DNA from 2 places in the Bradyrhizobium sp. th-b2 genome. Region 2 is predicted to be linked to the other one. Evidence: riboswitches for the same ligand, from Rfam matches in the RefSeq annotation. Region 2 holds a riboswitch; the other holds the start of a gene.
The links. Region 2 has a riboswitch for glycine ahead of K359_RS52770 (D-amino acid dehydrogenase). Riboswitches for the same ligand answer to the same signal wherever they lie in the genome.
Positions count from the first base shown of each region.

Region 1: another riboswitch for glycine. It lies ahead of gcvT (glycine cleavage system aminomethyltransferase GcvT); the one in region 2 lies ahead of K359_RS52770 (D-amino acid dehydrogenase).

Region 1 is NZ_AUGA01000051.1:40,640-50,468, forward strand. It holds gene K359_RS0137710 (NADP-dependent isocitrate dehydrogenase) at 1-796, shown strand, start outside; gene K359_RS0137715 (DUF3455 domain-containing protein) at 833-1,333, shown strand; gene K359_RS0137720 (cyclic nucleotide-gated ion channel) at 1,428-2,678, opposite strand; gene alaS (alanine--tRNA ligase) at 2,690-5,365, opposite strand; glycine riboswitch at 5,568-5,657, shown strand; gene gcvT (glycine cleavage system aminomethyltransferase GcvT) at 5,798-6,943, shown strand; gene gcvH (glycine cleavage system protein GcvH) at 6,964-7,329, shown strand; gene gcvP (aminomethyl-transferring glycine dehydrogenase) at 7,352-9,829, shown strand, end outside.
Region 2 is NZ_AUGA01000020.1:32,500-42,328, reverse strand. It holds gene K359_RS0123585 (M81 family metallopeptidase) at 1-218, opposite strand, end outside; gene K359_RS0123580 (ABC transporter ATP-binding protein) at 490-2,154, opposite strand; gene K359_RS0123575 (ABC transporter permease) at 2,151-3,038, opposite strand; gene K359_RS0123570 (ABC transporter permease) at 3,042-3,983, opposite strand; gene K359_RS0123565 (ArgE/DapE family deacylase) at 4,262-5,560, opposite strand; gene K359_RS52770 (D-amino acid dehydrogenase) at 5,794-7,101, opposite strand; glycine riboswitch at 7,167-7,282, opposite strand; glycine riboswitch at 7,286-7,392, opposite strand; gene K359_RS0123555 (M20/M25/M40 family metallo-hydrolase) at 7,485-8,615, opposite strand; gene K359_RS0123550 (ABC transporter substrate-binding protein) at 8,881-9,829, shown strand, end outside.

The DNA of each region.
Region 1 (9,829 bases), on a different contig from region 2:
CGCCACCGACATCAAGTTCCCCGGCAAGGGCACGCTGTCGATGAAATTCGTCGGCGAGGACGGCACCGTGATCGAGCGCGAAGTGTTCAAGGCGCCCGGCGCCGGCGTCGCGATGGAGATGTACAATCTCGACGATTCCATCATCGATTTCGCCCGCGCCTCCCTCAACTACGGCCTGCTGCGCAACTACCCGGTCTATCTCTCGACCAAGAACACCATCCTCAAGGTCTATGACGGCCGCTTCAAGGACATCTTCCAGGACATCTACGACCGCGAGTTCAAGAAGGAATTCGAGGCGAAGGGCCTGACCTACGAGCACCGCCTGATCGACGACATGGTGGCCTCGGCGCTGAAATGGTCCGGCGGCTATGTCTGGGCCTGCAAGAACTATGACGGCGACGTGCAGTCCGACACCGTGGCCCAGGGCTACGGCTCGCTCGGCCTGATGACCTCGGTGCTGCTCACTCCGGACGGCAAGACCGTCGAGGCTGAAGCCGCCCACGGCACCGTGACCCGCCACTACCGCGAGCACCAGAAGGGCAAGGAGACCTCGACCAACTCGATCGCGTCGATCTTCGCCTGGACCCGTGGCCTCGCCCACCGCGCCAAGCTCGACAACAATCCGGAACTGGCGAAGTTCGCCACGACCCTGGAGAAGGTCTGCGTCGCGACCGTCGAAGAGGGCTACATGACCAAGGACCTCGCGCTCCTGGTCGGCGCCGACCAGCGCTGGCTCTCGACCACCGGCTTCCTCGACAAGGTTGCCGACAACCTCGGCAAGGCGATGGCGGCCTAAGGCCGCCTGTTGCCGAACGTTGCAGTGAGCGTGACCATGACCCTACTCGGCCGGGTGACGCTCGCATCCTTGTTGCTGACCGGATCGGCGGCGCTCGCTGCCGATCCCCTGCCCGCCCCCGTTGCGGCGCCGGACGAGACCGCGGTCCTCGCCGTCCATGCCGAGGGCGCCCAGGTTTATGAGTGCAAGCCGGTCACCGACGGCAAGCTCGCCTGGTCGTTCCGCGAACCCATCGCCACCCTGATCGCCGGCGGCCGCACGGTCGGCCGGCACTATGCCGGCCCGAACTGGGAGCATGTCGACGGCAGCGCCGTGACCGCCCGCACCGCCGGCAGCGCACCGGGCGCAACTGCCGCCGACATTCCCTGGCTGAAACTCGAGGTGATCGCCCACCGCGGCAACGGCGTGCTGACCAGCGTCGCCACTGTGCAGCGGATCAACACATCTGGCGGGCAGCTCGACGGCGCCTGCGACAAGGTCGGCGCGTTGCAGAGCGTCCCCTATTCGGCAGATTACGTGTTCCTGCGCCGCGACTAGAGCGTTTTCGAGCGAAGTGGACACCGGTTCGCGTGAAGAAAACGCGTCAAAAGAAGAATCTAGAGCCTCGTTCCGATTCAATCGGAATGAGGCTCTAGTCGCGGATACCGCCGTCGGTCTCGCCCGGCGCCTGCGCGATTTCGCTGACGGCCAGGTCGCCACCGGCCGTAAGCGGATCGGCGAGCCGCGCCTCCGCCGTTTCCCGGACATGGGCGGCGAGCGCCGGCATGCGCTCGATCAGGGCATGGAAGTCCTGCGCGTCGAGCACCAACAGCTTGGTCTTGCGCCTCGCCGTCACGGTGCCGGAGCGGTTGGTCCGCCGGAGCAGCGCGATCTCGCCGAAGAACGCGCCGTCGGCAAGCTTCACAAGCTGGCTCGGCAGGTCGATCTCGACCTCGCCCGCGGTGATGAAATACATCGACGACGCCGCATCGCCGCGCCGCACCAGCACCTCGCCGGCCTCGATGGTCTGCGAGCGCAGCAGGCGCATGATGTCGGCGATATCGGCCGCGTTGAGATGCGAGAACAGCGGCACCCGCGCCAGCATGCCCCAGGTCACGACGAAATCGCGGCGCCGGACCTCGTCGGCGAACGCGGTCGAGACGATCGCGACCGGCAGGGCGATCATCGCGAAGCCGACCACGATCGCAACCACGGTCACGATCCGCCCGAGCGGCGTCACCGGGACGACGTCGCCGTAACCGACCGTGCCGAGCGTCACGATCGCCCACCACATCGCCTGCGGCATGGTGCCGAACTTGTCCGGCTGCACTTTGTGCTCGATGGCATAGAGCAGCGAGGCGAACAGCAGCACCGCGCCGGTCAGGATCACGACGCAGCCGAACAGCGTGCGCCGTTCGGCGTGCAGCGCCGCCAGCAGCGAGCGCATCGCGGTCGAATAGCGCACCAGCTTCAGGAACGGCAGCATGCCGAACAGCACCAACGCGGTCTTGTCGTTGATGACCAGCGCGATGGCCGACGGCAGGAAGGCGAGCAGATCGATCACGCCGAGCGCCGAGAAGGCGTATTCGAGCCGCGCCTGCAACGGCGTCATGTCTCGCAGCGAGCGGCCGACCACGCTCCAGAGCCGCGCGGCATATTCCAGCGCAAACGCAATGACGGCGGCGATCTCGATCGCCGTGAACAGCCACCACAGCTGGGCGTCGAACTCGGGCACCGATGCCAGGATCGCCGCCAGCACATCGACGGTGATGATCGCGATGACGAGCCGGACAAAGCGCGAGCCGACCGAATGCGGCAGGTGGTCCTGCTCGAGCAGCTCGTAGAGACGGTCGCGCAGCCCGGGATCGCTGATCGTGGGCTTGCCCGGAGCCGTCGCCACGATCAGCCTCTCCGTCAGGCGCTCGCCATCGCCTGCTCGATCGCCGACAGCGCGGCGTCCGCCTTGGCGCCGTCGGGACCGCCCGCCTGCGCCATGTCGGGCCGGCCGCCGCCGCCCTTGCCGCCGAGCACCTCGGAGCCCTTGCGCACCAGCTCAACCGCGTTGAAGCGCGAGGTCAGGTCGGCGGTGACGCCGACCACGATGCCGGCCTTGCCGTCCTCGGTGACGCCGACGATGGCGACCACGCCGGAGCCGATCTGCTTCTTGCCGTCGTCGACCAGGCTCTTGAGGTCCTTGGTCTCGACGCCCTCGACCGCGCGGGCGAGCAGCTTGACATTGCCGACCTCGCGCACGCCCGAGGCCGCGCCGTTCGACGACGCGCCGCCGCCGCCCATCGCGAGCTTCTTGCGGGCATCCGACAGGTCGCGCTCGAGCTTCTTGCGCTCCTCCATCAGGGCTGCGATGCGCGCCGGCACATCCTCGATCGTGGTGCGCAGCTCGGCCGCCGCGGTCTTGGCCAGCGCCATGGTGTCGTTGGCGTGCTTGCGCGCGTGGTGTCCAGTCAGCGCCTCGATGCGGCGAACGCCTGAGGCCACCGCGCTCTCGCTGGTCACCGAAATCAGGCCGATGTCGCCGGTGCGGCGGACATGGGTGCCGCCGCAGAGCTCGACCGACCAGCCGAGCGCATTCTGGCCGTGCTCGCGGGCACTCTTGCCCATCGAGACGACACGGACCTCGTCACCGTATTTCTCGCCGAACAGTGCGCGCGCACCCGCCTCGCGGGCGTCGTCGACACCCATGACGCGGGTCGTCACCTCGTCATTTTCCAGCACCACGTCGTTGGCGATGTCCTCGACCCGGGAGAGTTCTTCCGGCGTGATCGGCTTCGGATGCACGAAATCGAAGCGCAGGCGATCGGGCGCGACCAGCGAGCCGCGCTGGGCGATGTGATCGCCGAGCACCTGGCGCAGCGCCTCATGCAACAGATGCGTCGCCGAATGGTTCGCTCGGATCGACGAACGCCTGGCGTGGTCGACCTCGAGCTGCAGCGCGGTGCCGACGTTGAGCGTACCCTGCTCCACCGTGCCGACATGCACGAACAGATCGCCGGCCTTCTTCTGCATGTCGGTGACGCGGAATTTGACGCCTTCGCCGGTGAGGATGCCGACGTCGCCGACCTGACCACCTGACTCGGCATAGAACGGCGTCTGGTTCAGCACGATCGCGGCGCTCTCGCCGGCCTTGAGGCCGTCGACCTCGGCACCGTCCTTGACCAGCGCCGTCACTACGCCTTCCGCGCTCTCGGTCTCATACCCGAGGAATTCGGTCGCACCGAGTTTCTCGCGCAGCGGGAACCAGATGTTTTCGGTCGCCGCCTCGCCCGAACCGACCCAGGACGCACGCGCCTTCTCGCGCTGACGGTTCATCGCGTCGGTGAATGAGGCCTGATCGACGCTGATGCCGCGCGACTTCAGCGCGTCCTGCGTCAGGTCCAGCGGGAAGCCGTAGGTGTCGTACAGCGTGAACGCAGTGTCGCCGTCGAACATGTCGCCCTTCTTGAGGCCGGCGCTCTTCTCGTCGAGGATCGACAGGCCACGCACCAGCGTCTTGCGGAAGCGCGTCTCTTCCAGCCGCAGCGTCTCCTCGATCAGCTTCTCGGCGCGCACCAGGTCCGGATAGGCCTGGCCCATCTCGCGGACCAGCGCCCAGACCAGGCGATGCATCAGCGGCTCGCTGGCACCCAGAAGCTGCGCGTGGCGCATCGCGCGGCGCATGATCCGGCGCAGCACGTAGCCGCGGCCCTCGTTCGACGGCAGCACGCCATCGGCAATCAGGAACGCCGACGAGCGCAGATGGTCCGCGATCACCCGGTACGACGCGACGTTCTGCGCGTTCGGCCCATGGCCGAGCGCCGACGCGGCCGCATCGATCAAATGGCGGAACAGATCGGTCTCGAACACGCTCTCGACGCCCTGCAGGATGGCCGCCATGCGTTCCAGCCCCATGCCGGTGTCGATCGAGGGACGCGGCAGCGCCACGCGCTCCTCCTTCGTCACCTGCTCGTACTGCATGAACACCAGGTTCCAGAATTCGAGGAAGCGATCGCCATCCTCCTCCGGGCTGCCCGGAGGTCCGCCCCAGATGTGCTCGCCGCGGTCGATGAAGATCTCGGAGCACGGCCCGCACGGGCCGGTATCGCCCATCGCCCAGAAATTGTCCGAGGTCGGGATGCGGATGATGCGGTCCTCCGAGAAGCCCGCGATCTTCTTCCAATAGCCGGCCGCCTCGTCGTCGGTGTGGTAGACGGTGACGAGCAGCTTGTCCTTCTTCAGCCCGAAATCCTTGGTGATCAGATTCCAGGCGAGCTCGATCGCGCGCTCTTTGAAGTAGTCGCCGAACGAGAAATTGCCCAGCATCTCGAAGAAGGTGAGATGGCGCGCGGTGTAGCCGACATTGTCGAGGTCGTTATGCTTGCCGCCGGCGCGCACGCACTTCTGCGACGTCGTGGCGCGCTGATAGGCGCGCTTTTCGACACCGGTGAAGACGTTCTTGAACTGCACCATGCCGGCATTGGTGAACATCAAGGTCGGGTCGTTGCGCGGAACCAGCGGCGACGACGCCACGATCTCGTGGCCGTTCTCCTTGAAGAAGTTCAGAAATGTCGACCTGATGTCGTTGACGCTGCTCATGTTCATCCAATCGGAAAAAGGGGCCGGCCAGCCGCAAAAAGGCGTCATTTTCCGGCCGAACGCTTTTAGACATTGCCAGCTGCGGTGTCCAGAAACTGTGCAGGCGGATCATGGGCTTGCCGCGGCAGCACAAAGCCCATTGGATAGTTGCTGCAGCTGCGTTGACAGTCTTGGTGGCGCCGTGTTTTCTACCTACCTGTACTTAAGTCACGTCGGGAGAGACCGGCCTTGCGCCGGCGCCGAAGGAGCAACCGCCCCGGAAACTCTCAGGCAAAAGGACCGCGTGACGTCTGACATCTGGAAAGAGGCGCTGGGGTTATCCCCGATGCGTCCGCCGACGGGATAATACTCTCAGGCACAGCGACAGATGGGGCTTTCTGCAGGTTTCTCAAGGGGAAATAGGTCCCCTGCGGGAACCGCGAGGGCCCTGTGATGCTTGCGCGCGAAACTTCCCCGCTGAAACAGACCCCGCTGCACGCGTTGCACCTGGCGCGCGGCGCCAAGATGGTGCCGTTCGCCGGCTATGACATGCCGGTGCAATACACCGCCGGCGTGCTCAAGGAGCACCTGCACACCCGCAAGGAAGCCGGCCTGTTCGACGTGTCGCACATGGGCCAGCTTGTCCTGAAGGCCAAATCCGGCAAGGTCACCGATGCGGCGCTCGCGCTGGAGAAGCTGGTGCCGCAGGACATTGTTGGCATCGCGCCGGGACGGCAGCGCTACGCGCAATTCACCAACGACGACGGCGGGCTGCTCGACGATTTGATGGTCGCGAATTTCGGCGATCATTTGTTCCTGGTGGTCAACGCCGCCTGCAAGGCCGAGGACGAGGCGCATCTGCGCGCGCATCTCTCCGACGCCTGCGAAATCGTGTCGCTGGCCGACCGCGCGCTGATTGCGCTGCAGGGACCGAAAGCCGAATCGGCGCTGGCGAAACTTTGTGCAGATGTCAGTTCGATGAAATTCATGGACGCCGGCCCGCGCCGCGTCGCCGACATCGACTGCTTCGTCTCGCGCTCCGGCTATACCGGCGAGGACGGTTTTGAGATTTCGGTGCCGGCGGACAAGGCCGAAGCCCTGGTCACGGCGTTGCTGGACAATCCCGACGTGCTGCCGATCGGGCTCGGCGCGCGCGACAGCCTGCGGCTCGAAGCCGGGCTCTGCCTCTATGGCCACGATATCGACACCACGACGACGCCAGTCGAAGGCGCGCTGGAATGGTCGGTGCAGAAGGTGCGCCGCAGCGGCGGCGCCCGTGCCGGCGGTTTTCCGGGCGCCGACAAGATCCTCGCCCAATTCGCGCAAGGTGCCTCCCGCCGCCGTGTCGGCTTGAAGCCTGACGGCCGCGCACCGGTGCGCGAAGGTGCAGCCCTGTTTGCCGATCCGACCTCGACCGAGCCAATCGGCAAGGTGACGTCGGGCGGCTTCGGCCCGAGCCTCAATGCGCCGGTTGCGATGGGCTATCTGCCGACCTCGCTTTCCGCGCTCGACACCACCGTTTTCGCCGAAGTGCGCGGCCAGCGGCTGCCGCTGAAAGTCGCCGCCACGCCGTTCGTTCCCAATACCTACAAACGCTAGACGCCAAAGGATCGATCCCCATGACGACGCTGTACACGTCCGACCACGAATGGCTCCGCATCGAGGGCGACGTCGCCACGATCGGGATCACCGACTACGCGCAATCGCAGCTCGGCGACGTCGTGTTCGTCGAATTGCCCAAGGTCGGCCGCAGCCTGAAGAAGGCCGAGGCCGCCGCCGTCGTCGAATCCGTCAAGGCCGCCTCCGATGTCTACGCGCCGATCACCGGCGAGGTGATCGAGGTCAACGAAGAACTCGCGGCCGAGCCCGCGCTGGTCAATTCGGATGCCGGCGGCAAAGCCTGGTTCTTCAAGCTGAAGATATCAGACAAGAGCGAGCTCGGCGGCCTGATGGATGAGGCCGCCTACGCCGCGCACACCGCCTAAGGATCAGCCCAAGGATCAAGCCATGAACGCGCCCTTCAAGCCGATCAACGAAGCCGCCACTGATTTCGTCCGCCGCCACATCGGACCGTCGCCGCGCGACATCAACGCGATGCTGGAGACCGTCGGCGCTGCGAGCCTGCAAGCACTGATGAACGAGACGCTGCCGGCGTCGATCCGCCAGAAGGCGCCGCTCGATCTCGGCCGCGCGCTGAGCGAGACCGAGGCGCTTTCGCATATGAGCGAGCTCGCCGCACAGAACCAGGTGTTCACCTCGCTGATCGGCCAGGGCTACTCCGGCACCATCCTGCCCGCGGTGATCCAGCGCAACATCCTGGAGAACCCGGCCTGGTACACCGCCTATACGCCGTACCAGCCGGAGATCAGCCAGGGCCGGCTCGAAGCCCTGTTCAACTTCCAGAGCATGGTCTGCGACCTCACCGGGCTCGACGTCGCCAACGCCTCGCTACTCGACGAGGCGACCGCGGCGGCGGAAGCGATGGCACTCGCCGAGCGCCACTCGCAGGTCAAGGCGAAGGTCTTCTTCGTCGACAAGGAGGTGCATCCGCAGACGCTGGCGGTGATGCGCACGCGTGCCGCTCCGCTCGGCTGGGCGCTGGTCGTCGGCGATCCCCTGACCGAGCTCGACAAGGCCGACGTGCTCGGCGCGCTGCTGCAATATCCAGGCACCTCGGGCGCGGTGCGCGACCTTAAGCCCGCGATCGCATCGCTGCGCGCCAAGGGCGCGCTTGCGATCGTGGCGGCGGACCTGCTGTCGCTGACGCTGCTCACCTCGCCCGGCGAGCTCGGTGCCGACATCGCAATCGGCTCGGCGCAGCGGTTCGGCGTGCCGATGGGTTATGGCGGACCGCACGCCGCCTACATGGCGGTGCGCGACACGCTGAAGCGCTCGCTGCCCGGCCGCATCGTCGGCCTCTCCGTGGATTCGCGCGGCGCGCCGGCCTATCGCCTGGCGCTGCAGACCCGCGAACAGCACATCCGCCGCGAGAAGGCGACCTCGAACATCTGCACCGCGCAGGTGCTGCTCGCCGTGATCGCCTCGATGTATGCGGTCTATCACGGCCCCGAGGGCCTGACCCATATCGCACGCAGCGTGCATCGCCGCGCCACCGTGCTTGCCGCAGGCCTGCGCAAGCTCGGCTTTGCGCCTGTGAGCGAAGCGTTCTTCGACACCGTGACCGTCGAGGCTGGCGCAAAGCAGATCGAGATTGTCTCCCGCGCGCTGGCGGAGCGCATCAATCTGCGCATCGGCGCAACCACGCTCGGCATCGCGCTCGACGAGACCACGACGCCGGAGACCGTCGAGGCGGTGTGGCGCGTGTTCGGCGGCAAGCTCAGCTATGCCGAGATTGAGGCGGCCGCACGCGAGGCGCTGCCGAAGGAGCTGCGGCGCACCAGCGCCTTCCTCACCCATCCGGTGTTCAACACGCACCGCTCGGAGACCGAACTGCTGCGCTACATGCGCAAGCTCAGCGATCGTGACCTGGCGCTCGACCGCGCGATGATCCCGCTCGGCTCCTGCACCATGAAGCTGAACGCCACCACCGAGATGATCCCGCTGACCTGGCCGGCGTTCGGCAATCTGCATCCGTTCGCGCCGGCGGATCAGGCCAAGGGCTATCACGCGCTGTTCCAGCGGCTGGAGGCGTGGCTGTGCGACATCACCGGCTATGACGCGGTCTCGCTGCAGCCGAACTCCGGCGCGCAGGGCGAATATGCCGGGCTTCTCGCGATCCGCGGCTATCATCTCGCGCGCGGCGAGCCGCATCGCAAGGTGTGCCTGATCCCCTCCTCCGCGCATGGCACCAATCCGGCCTCGGCCGCGATGGTCGGCATGGACGTCGTGGTGGTGGCCTGTGACGCGCGCGGCGACGTCGATGTCGAGGACCTGCGCGCCAAGGCGCAGAAGCATTCGGCCAATCTCGCCGCTGTGATGATCACCTATCCGTCGACCCACGGCGTGTTCGAGGAGCATATCAGCGAGATCTGCGACGTCGTGCATGCGCATGGCGGACAGGTCTATCTCGACGGCGCCAACATGAATGCGCAGGTCGGGCTGTCCCGGCCCGGCGATTACGGCGCCGATGTCAGCCATCTCAACCTGCACAAGACCTTCTGCATCCCGCATGGCGGCGGCGGCCCCGGCATGGGCCCGATCGGCGTCAAGGCGCATCTTGCGCCCTATCTTCCCGGCCATCCCGCAACCGACGGCACGGTTGCGCACGCCATCGGCCCGGTGTCGGCCGCGCCGTTCGGTTCGGCGTCGATCCTGACCATCTCCTACATCTACATCCTGATGATGGGCGGCGAAGGGCTGACGCGCGCGACCGAGATCGCGATCCTCAATGCGAATTACATCGCGGCACGGCTGCAGCCGCATTTCCCGGTGCTGTATCGCAACGTCCGCGGCCGCGTCGCGCATGAGTGCATCGTCGATCCGCGGGCGCTGAAGACGACCAGCGGCGTTACCGTGGACGACATC
Region 2 (9,829 bases):
GCCGCGAAAATCGTCGGCACCAGCTCCCAGCCATTGGCTTCCGCCGCCTCGACAAAACCGGCGAGGCCGACATTGATCTTGCGCATGACTTTGAGCACATCGGCCCCATGCGTCATCGACGGCCAGCCGCCGCCGTGCACGAAGTCGTCATAGGTTGCCTTCGTCGGTGCGAAGGTGTTGGTCTCGTGCAGGAAGCCGCCAACGGCAATGCGGGTCATCAAGTTGGTCTCGATACGTTTCTTCGATCATGATGCGAATGGAACGGCCCGCGCCACGATCTCGTCTCGTTGGTTGGAGCGCGATCTTTCGGAGAAACCGGTGTCCACCTTCCGGCTCACCCTCTAGGGCGCGACGTTAAGCGTGTCGTCGCGCCCAGCGCAAGCCGGGGAGCACTACCGGATTTGCATGCCCTATGGGCGTAAAGGCCCAAGGCCAGGTCATAAAGCCATGTCAGCAAGGCTAGGTCGTAAGGCTGCTGCTGCTAAAGACTTAGGCCGTCGCTACAATGCCTTCCGAAACCGGGCGGAAGTTCGCAAAATCCCAGCCGCGGCCGGGTGCGGCATCGAGTAGCGCGCGGGTATAGGCCTGCTGCGGATTGGTCAGCACCTCGGCCGCCGGTCCCTGTTCCACGACGCGGCCGCGCTGCATCACGGCGACGTCGTCGCAGATTTGTGCGGCGACGCGCAGATCATGCGTGATGAACAACAGTGCGATGCCCAGACGCTGCTGGATTTCGTCAAGCAGGTTCAGAACCTGCGCCTGCACCGAGACGTCGAGCGCGGACACGGCTTCATCCGCCACCAGAACGTCGGGGTCGAGCGCCAGTGCGCGCGCGATCGCGATGCGCTGGCGCTGGCCGCCGGAGAACTGGTGCGGGTAGCGCGCGATCGCGTCGGGCGGCAAATGGACCAGCTCGAGCAGTTCGCGGGCCCGCGCCAGCGCGTCCTTGCGCGGCATGCCGTAATTGATCGGGCCCTCCGCGATGCTTTCGCCGACGGTGACGCGCGGATTGAGCGAGCGGTAGGGGTCCTGGAAGATGATCTGGATCTTCTGGCGATGCGGCTGCAACAGTCGCCGCGACAGATCTGAGATCTCGCGGCCGGCGAGGCGCACGCCGCCCGAGGTCGGATCGATCAGGCGGACGATGCAGCGCGCGACCGTCGATTTGCCGGAGCCGCTTTCGCCGACGATGCCAAGGGTGCGGCCCTTGCGCAGAGTGAGCGTGACGTTGCTGGCGGCCGCGACTTCACGGGCTTTGCCGTACAGCGACCGCTCCCGGTAGACCTTGCAGAGCTCGTTGGCCTCCAGCACCACCGGCTCCTGCGTCTCCGCGCGTGGCGGGCGCGGCACCAGGCTCGGCACCGAGGACAGCAGATTGCGGGTGTACTCCATCTTCGGATTGCGCAGCACGTCCTGCAGCGGGCCGGTCTCGACCAGCCGGCCGTGCCGCATCACCGAGACGCGGTCGGCGATCTCGGCCACGACGCCCATGTCGTGGGTGATGAACAGCACCGCGGTGCCGTGATCGCGTTGCAGGTCGCGGATCAGGGTGAGGATCTGCTTCTGCGTGGTGACGTCGAGCGCGGTGGTCGGCTCGTCCGCGATCAGGAGCTTCGGTTCCAGCACCAGCGCCATCGCGATCATGATGCGCTGGCGCTGTCCGCCCGACAGGCGGTGTGGGTAGGAGGAGAAGATGCGCTCCACATCCGGCAGCCGCACATGCTCCATCATCGCCAGGATCTTCTGGCGCCGCGCGCGGGCGTCGAGATCGGTATGGGCGCGCAGCACCTCGTCGATCTGGCGGCCGACCGGCACCACCGGGTTGAGCGCAGTCATCGGCTCCTGGAAGATCATCGCCATCCGCGTGGCGCGGAGCTGGCGCAGCCGCCGGTCGCTGGCGGTGAGCAGCTCCTCGCCGACCAGTTTGACGCTGCCGCCCGAGGGCACCAGCGTGCCCTTCTGCAGCAGGCCCATCACGGTGAGCGAGGTCACCGATTTGCCGGAGCCGCTTTCGCCGACCAGGCAGAGCGTCTCGCCTTCGCGCACCTGCAGCGAGAGGTCGTCGATGATGCGGTGCGCATCCTGCTTGCGGCCGAGGCCGACGACGAGATTGTTGATGTCGAGGACGACGTTGGTCGAGCTGGTTGCGGTCACTTGCCCTCACGCTGCTTCATACGGGGATCGAGCGCGTCGCGCGCGGCGTCGCCGATCAGATTGATGCTGAGAATGGCGATCGAGAGCAGGAGCCCCGGCCAGAAGATCAGCGAGGGCTTGACCTGAAAATAGGCGCGGCCCTCGGCCATGATGTTGCCCCAGGTCGGTGTTTCCGGCGAGATGCCGGCGCCGAGGAACGACAGGATCGCCTCGGTCAGGATCGCGGATGCGCAGACATAGGTGCCTTGCACGATCAGGGGCGCGATCGTGTTCGGCATCAAATGCCGCCACATGATCTTGGGCAGGCTGGAGCCGAGCGAGATCGCGGCCTCGACATAGGGCTCCTCGCGTGCGGTCAGCACCACCGCGCGCACCAGCCGCGCCACGCGCGGGATCTCGGGGATGGTGATCGCGATCATCACGGTCCAGATGCTGGCGCCCGACAGCGACACCACGGCGATCGCGAGCAGGATAGCGGGGATCGCCATCAAGCCGTCCATCACACGCATCATCACCGCATCGACCCAGCGGAAGAAGCCGGCGACGAGGCCGATCAGCAGCCCGATAGCAATTGAGCAGACGGCGGCACCGAGCCCGATCACCAGCGAGATCCGCGCGCCGTAGATGACGCGCGACAACAGGTCGCGTCCATAGGCGTCGGTGCCGAGCAGGTACTGCGCGCTCGACGGCTTCAGCCGCTGCGACGGCGTCAGCAGCAGCGGATCGTGCGGCGCGAGCAGCGGCGCGAAGATCGCCATCAGGATGATGAGGGCGAGACAGATCGTCGCAACCGCGATGATCGGCGTCGAGGTGAGGAAGCCGAGCTTGACGCGGAACGGCCGGGTGACGGGGATAGAGGATTCGGGAAGGGTTTCGATCGCCATTGCTCAGTACCGGATACGAGGATCGAGCAGGGTGTAGGCGAGGTCGATCAACAGATTGACCGCGACATAGATACCCGACGTAAGAAGGATCATGGCCTGGATCACCGGATAGTCGCGCGCCAGCACCGCATCGACGGTGAGGCGGCCGATGCCGGGCAGGTTGAACACGCTCTCGGTGACAACGACGCCGGAGATCAGGAGCGCGAAGCCGGAACCGATCACGGTGATGACCGGCACCGCGGCGTTGCGCAGCGCATGGCGCAGCAGCACGCCGGTCTCGCCGATGCCCTTGGCGCGCGCGGTGCGCACGTAATCCTCACCCAGCACATCGAGCATCGAGGCCCGTGTCATGCGCGCGATCAGCGCGACATAGATGAAGGAGAGCGTGCAAGTCGGCAGGATGATGCGCTCGAAGAATGGACCGAAGCCGGCCGAGATGCTCTTGAAGCCCTGCACCGGCACCCAGCGCAGATCGATCGCAAAGATCTGGATCAGCACATAGCCGATCACGAACACCGGCACCGAGAAGCCGAGCACCGAGAGCCCCATCACGAAGCGATCGATCCATGTGCCGTGCTTCCACGCCGCGATCACGCCGAGCGGCACCGCCACCAGGATCGAGAGGATGATGGTGGCGAGCGCGACCGAGATCGACGGTTCGAGGCGCGGGCCGATCATCTCGAGGATCGGCTTGTTCGAGATCAAGGAGACGCCGAGGTCGCCATGCAGCAGTCTGGCGACCCAGGTGTAGAACTGTATGTAGATCGGCTCGTTGAGACCAAGCGAGGTCCTGATGCGTTCGAGCTGCTCCGGCGTCGCATTGTCGCCGGCGAGAATGGCGGCGGGGTCGCCCGGCGTCAGCCGCAGCAACAGGAACACGAACAGAGCCACCACGCCCATCACGGGAACGGCAGCGAGGATGCGGCGGATGAGATAGCCGATCATCGTTGCTATCTCCCGTCGTCAGGCGGTGCGAAGCGAAGGCTGGGCCGCATCATACTCATGGTGTCCCCGTGATGTGTCTCATGCGCTTCTGCGTCTTCTCTCAAAGCTAGCGCGAAAGTGATGAATTTGCAGGCAAATACTGTGCCAATGGCGACGCTATATCAAGGCGCGGTTCAGGCCGTTGGAAGCCTCCCTTGGTCTGAAGCTGCTCCATCCGAAGCTGCTATTTCGAATTGCACATTTCGTCATGCGCCACCGACCTGAAACGACAAGTCCATTCACGCTCTCATCACGCCGCACCAGTTAGCGACGAACAATGCGATGCTCTGCGTTGTCTTGCGAAGGCTGTCGAGCTCGACGCGCTCGTTGAACGCATGTGGGCCGATACCGTAAGGACCATAGCAAAGGGCAGGGATGCCGTAGTCGACGCAATAGTAGCGGGTGTCGTTGACGGCGGTAGACAGGCGCTCCTGCATTGAAGCCTGGAACACGGAGTGATGGGCGGCCGACAGAGCTGCTTCCGCTTCGCTGCCAGGCTCGCACACCGCTGGGTCTGCCTGAAAACCACTCCACACAAGCTCAGCCGGATTGTCGGACAGGAAGTCGTCGGCCTTGTGCGCATCGGCCAGGCATTCCTCGATGCCACGCATCGCCTCTCGCGGTGTCTCGCCCGGCAGCAGACCGAGCCGGCAATCCAGCTCGCACCAGGCCGCGGTCGAACTGGCCCAGTCGCCGCCTTTGATGATCCCGACGTTGAACTTGATCGGATTCTTGACGCTGCGGAACCAGCTGTTGTCGAGCGCCCGGGCATTGAGCGTTTTGGTGTAATCCTGGAACGCGCGCACCAGATGCATCGCCGACAGGATGGCGCTGGTACCGGCCTCGGAATAGGCGACATGCACCGGCGTGCCGCGGACGCGCAGGCGAAACCAGATGGCGCCGACCTGGGCGCGCGTGAGCGTGTGTCCGGTTGGTTCGGGAATGAGACAGGCGTCGGCGCGATAGCCGCGCATCAGAGTGGACAATGCGCCGTTGCCGGTGCTCTCTTCCTCGGCCACGGTCTGCAGATGGATGCGCCCGCCCGGGGCATATCCGGCGTCGCGGATCGCATCGAGCGCGAAGATCATTGCCGAGACACCGGCCTTCATGTCTTGCGCACCACGCCCGAACATCCAGCCGTCGCGCACGGCGGCTGCGAACGGCGGCTGATCCCAAAGGTCAGCGGGCCCCTCCGGCACCACGTCGATATGACCTTGCAGGATCAGGCTGCGCCCGCTGCCTTTGCTGTTCTTCGTCGCAACAACCTGCTGCGATCCGGCAAGATCGATGCCGTCCATTGGCGCAGCCTTCGGATGGCTCATCAGGTTGACGTCCGCAAGGCTGAACACATCGACGTCGTAGCGGCGTTTTGCGAACTGCTCGGCCAGCCAAACTTGTTGCGGCGCTTCCTGTCCGCGCAAGCTGCGGAACTGCACCATGCGTGACAGGAACGCGATCTGATCGTCGAAGTTTCGGTCGACGGCCGCGCACAGCTCTGCGGCAATCTGATCCGGCTTGGTCAACGTCTCAATTGTCATGTCGCGCCTTTCGTGGAGCCCTGTGCAGAAGGCTGAGCTTTGACTGTTTTGGAAAGACGGCACGGAGTCGGCGCAATGTCATGCGTGCCCGCCACCCCAATGCGCATTGTCCCCTCCCGCGATGAAGCGCTTTTTCCCATTGTGACGCTAGTTCCTATCACGCGGCGTTTCTCAGCGAATTCCGACTTGGCCATAGGCAAATACGCTCATATTCTTCCTCTTCGGCCGGACAATTAGGGGAAATCTGCGTGAGTGGTCTCGGTCGTATCGACCTGCGACGGCACCATTGAAGGCGTGTCGAGGTCGCTGCAATCATCGATCGCCCCTGCGACCATCTGCGCCGTCGCGGCAGACAGCGTCCAGCCGAGATGACCGTGGCCCGTATTGTAGAACACGCCCGGAATCCGTCCGGCGCGAACCACCGGCATCATGTTCGGCATCATCGGTCGCAGGCCCGCCCATGGCACGATCGTCGACGTGTCGATCCCTGGGAAATGATGTCGCACCCAGTCCACCAGCGGCTGGATCCGGTCGGCGCGAATGTCGCGGTTGAAGCCGTTGAACTCAGCGGTGCCGGCGACGCGGAAGCGGTCGGCGCCGAGCCGGCTGGTGACGATTTTCGCAGCTTCATCGAGCAGGCTGACGGTCGGCGCAGCGTCCCGGCTCTGCGGCGCATCGAGTTGCACGGTGATCGAATAGCCCTTCACCGGATAGACATTGACGCGGTCGTTGAGCATGCCAGCGAAGTAGCGGCTCGCCACCCCGGCGCAGATGACTACACCGTCCGCCTGCAACTCATGCCGCGTCGCGACGTCAGCGTCGTGCGAAGCGGCTTCGTTCCAGCTGATGCGGAAGCCGTCATCGCCGCGCGCGATCGCATCGACATCGGCTTCGTGGATGAAGGCCGCGCCGCGGCGGATGCAGGCGTCGGCGAGCCCGCGGGTGAACTTGTGGATATCGCCGGTTGCATCCGACGGTGTGAAGAAGCCGCCATAGCAGGCCGTCTGCAGCGCGGGCTCGATGGCGCGGATTTCGTCCGCCGTTACCGGCCGGCGGTCGAGCCCGCCTTGCTGCAGCAGCGTGTTGACCCGCAGGCCCGCTTCGAAGCCGGCCTTGTCGTGATAGACGTGCAGGATGCCGCGGCGTTCGAGATCGAAGGCGATGTTCTCGCGCTGTGCGATCGAGAACAGATGTTTGCGCGCCTCGATGGCGAGCCGCGTGGTCTCGATGGTGTTGCTGAGATAGCGGCCGATGTGGCCGACGAACTCGCCGATCCAGGAATATTTGTGCCAGCTCGGCTTCGGATTCATCAGCAGCGGCGCGTCGCTCCTGAGCATCCAGCGCAAACCCTTGAGGATGGTCGCGGCGCTGTTCCAGACTTCGGCGTTGCTGGCGGAAAGCTGTCCGCCATTGGCGAACGAGGTTTCCATCGCGGCGTAGCGATGCCTGTCGAGGACAGTCACCCGGTAGCCGCGTTCGAGCAGGGCATAGGCCGTCGTCACGCCGGTGATGCCGGCGCCAATGATCGCAATGTGAGGCATGGTGGTCTTCAGGCTCCCGTGGGTTAGGTTCGCCGAACCACCGGTGAAACCGGCGTCGGCGCCCCATCTGTCACGGTACCTGAGAGCTTGATCCGCATCGGGCCGAGGCCCAATAGCGAACTATCCCCTTCGGTGGACGTCATGGCCCTTGATGTGTGGCCATGTTCGTCTCTCTCCAGATCGTCCTGACGATACAGTCCTTTTGCCTGAGAGTTTCCGGGGCGGTTGCTCCGTCGGCGCCGAAGCCAACAACACGCATGTTGTCGCTCCGATCTCTCCCGCATCGTCGTGTTGGACGGCCGGACCGTAGGCGAAGCCTGAAAATTGGACAAGGCTAAATTTCGATCCGGCAGTGCCAACGTGTTGTGCAGTGCAAATCGACGTCAGTCCAGCGTCGCCAGCAGCGCCGCCATCAGGCGGCCGCGCTCGGCGAGGCTGTCGACCTCGATATGTTCGTTGAGCGTATGCGCATCGGCGCCGCGAACGCCGAGGCCGTCGAGCGTGGGGATGCCCATCGCGCCGGTAAAGTTGCCGTCCGATCCGCCGCCGGCGCTGCCGTGCGGCAGATCGAGGCCCATCGCCGCCGCGAGGCTCTTTGCCTTTTCATAGAGCACCATGGTGCCGGCATCCGGCTCCCACACCGGGCGGGTGACGCCGCGCGTCACCTTGAAGGTCACGTCGTTGGCGGTGCCCGACAGCGCCAGCATGCGCTCGACGCCGCGGTCGAGATCGGCCTGGCGCTTGGCCATGCTGAGCGCTTCGCCGGTGCAGGTCGTCGCGACGCAATTGACCCATTGGCCGCCATGCACGATGCCGACCGAGAACGTGCAGTCCTCGGTGGTCATGCCGTCGATGGCGATGATCTGCCGCGCCATCTCGCGGATCGCGGAGCGGCCGGACGACAGCGTCGCGCCGGCATGGCTCGGCTTGCCTGTTGCTTCCAGATTGAAGCGCGCGATCGCGTAGCGACCGGTGACGACGCCGTTGTTCGGCCGGCCTGGCTCCGGCACCAGCACATATTTGTTGCGTGCGGCTTCCGCCTCGATGATGTCGCGCGTCGACGGCGTGCCGACCTCTTCATCGGGGGTGAACAGCACCGTGATCGGCAGCGGCGTCGTGAATGCGGCGCGCGCCAATTGTCTGATCGCCTCGACCGACAGATAGTTGCCGCCCTTCATGTCGAAGATGCCGGGCCCGAAGCACTTGTTGCCTTCGCGCCGCCACTTCAGCTTCTCGATGGTGCCAACCGGGTGCACGGTGTCCAGGTGACCGGCGATCAGGATGCCGGGCTGGCCTTGCTTGGGATGAGGAAAACGGGCGCGGACGCAGCCGGCAAAGCCCTGGCGTCCGGCGATGCGTTCGATCGTCGCACCCATGATCGCCATCTCGCGCGCGGCAAGGTCGAGCATGCGTTCGACCGCCGCCGAATCCCAGGTCGGGCTCTCGCATTCCACCCAGCTACGTAGCCCTTGCAGCATCGCTTCGGAATCAAAGGGAAGATTGGCTGGGTTCATCGTTTTTCTCTCTTGTTGTTTTGATCGCGCCGGCATCGCGCGCGCGTTACGAAAATCTCAGCCGACGAATTTGTAAAGCCAAAATCTGGCGCGCGGCCTCATTCGTTTGTGTACGTCCGATCCCGCCCGAAACCGATTGACGCGCATTGCGCTTGGTGCAAGTCTCGATTTCACAAGCCGTACAGCATGTTAGTTCGCCTAAATAACGAACCGCATGCATAACGAATAAGCCGGCTTTGACCAGTTTCACGTCAGGAGAAATTGCATGTTCCCTATCTCGCGTTGGAAGCACCGCACGCTTGCGGCTGCGTTGACGGCGCTTGCACTGTCGTTCGCGCCGCAGGAATTGTCTTTGGCACCGCAGGCGATGGCTGCGGGCAAGACCATCACCGCGGTGATGCACTCGGATCTGCGCGTCATCGATCCGATCATGACCACCGCCTACATCACCCGCGATCATGGCTACATGATCTATGACACGTTGCTGGCGACGGATTCCAACTTCAAGATCCAGCCGCAGATGGCGGACTGGAAGGTGTCCGACGACAAGTTGACCTATACGTTCACGCTGCGCGACGGCCTGAAGTGGCACGACGGCGCGCCGGTCACCGCGGAAGACTGCGTCGCCTCGCTGCAGCGCTGGGGCAAGGTCGACGGCATGGGCCAGAAGCTGATGGACTTCGTCGCGAGCCTGGAGGCGACCGACGCCAAGACCATCACGTTGAAGCTGAAGGAGCCCTACGGCCTCGTGCTCGAATCGATCGGCAAGCCGTCGTCGCGCGTGCCGTTCATGATGCCGAAGCGTCTCGCCGAGACGCCGCCGGACAAGCCGATCCCGGAACAGATCGGCTCCGGGCCGTTCAAGTTCGTGCAGGCGGAATTCCAGCCGGGCGTGAAGGCGGTCTACGAGAAGAACAAGGACTACGTGCCGCGCAAGGAGCCGGCGAGCTGGACCGCGGGCGGCAAGGTCGTCAAGGTCGACCGCGTCGAGTGGATCACGATGGCTGATGCGCAGACCGCGGTGAACGCGCTGCAGTCCGGCGACATCGATTTCATGGAACAGCTTCCGTTTGACATGCTGCCGGTGCTCGAAGCCAATCCGGATCTCAAGATCGACGTGCTGAACAAGTTCGGCTTCCAGACCCTTGGTCGCATGAACTTCCTCTATCCGCCGTTCGACAATCCGAAGGTGCGCCGCGCCGCATTCCTGGCGA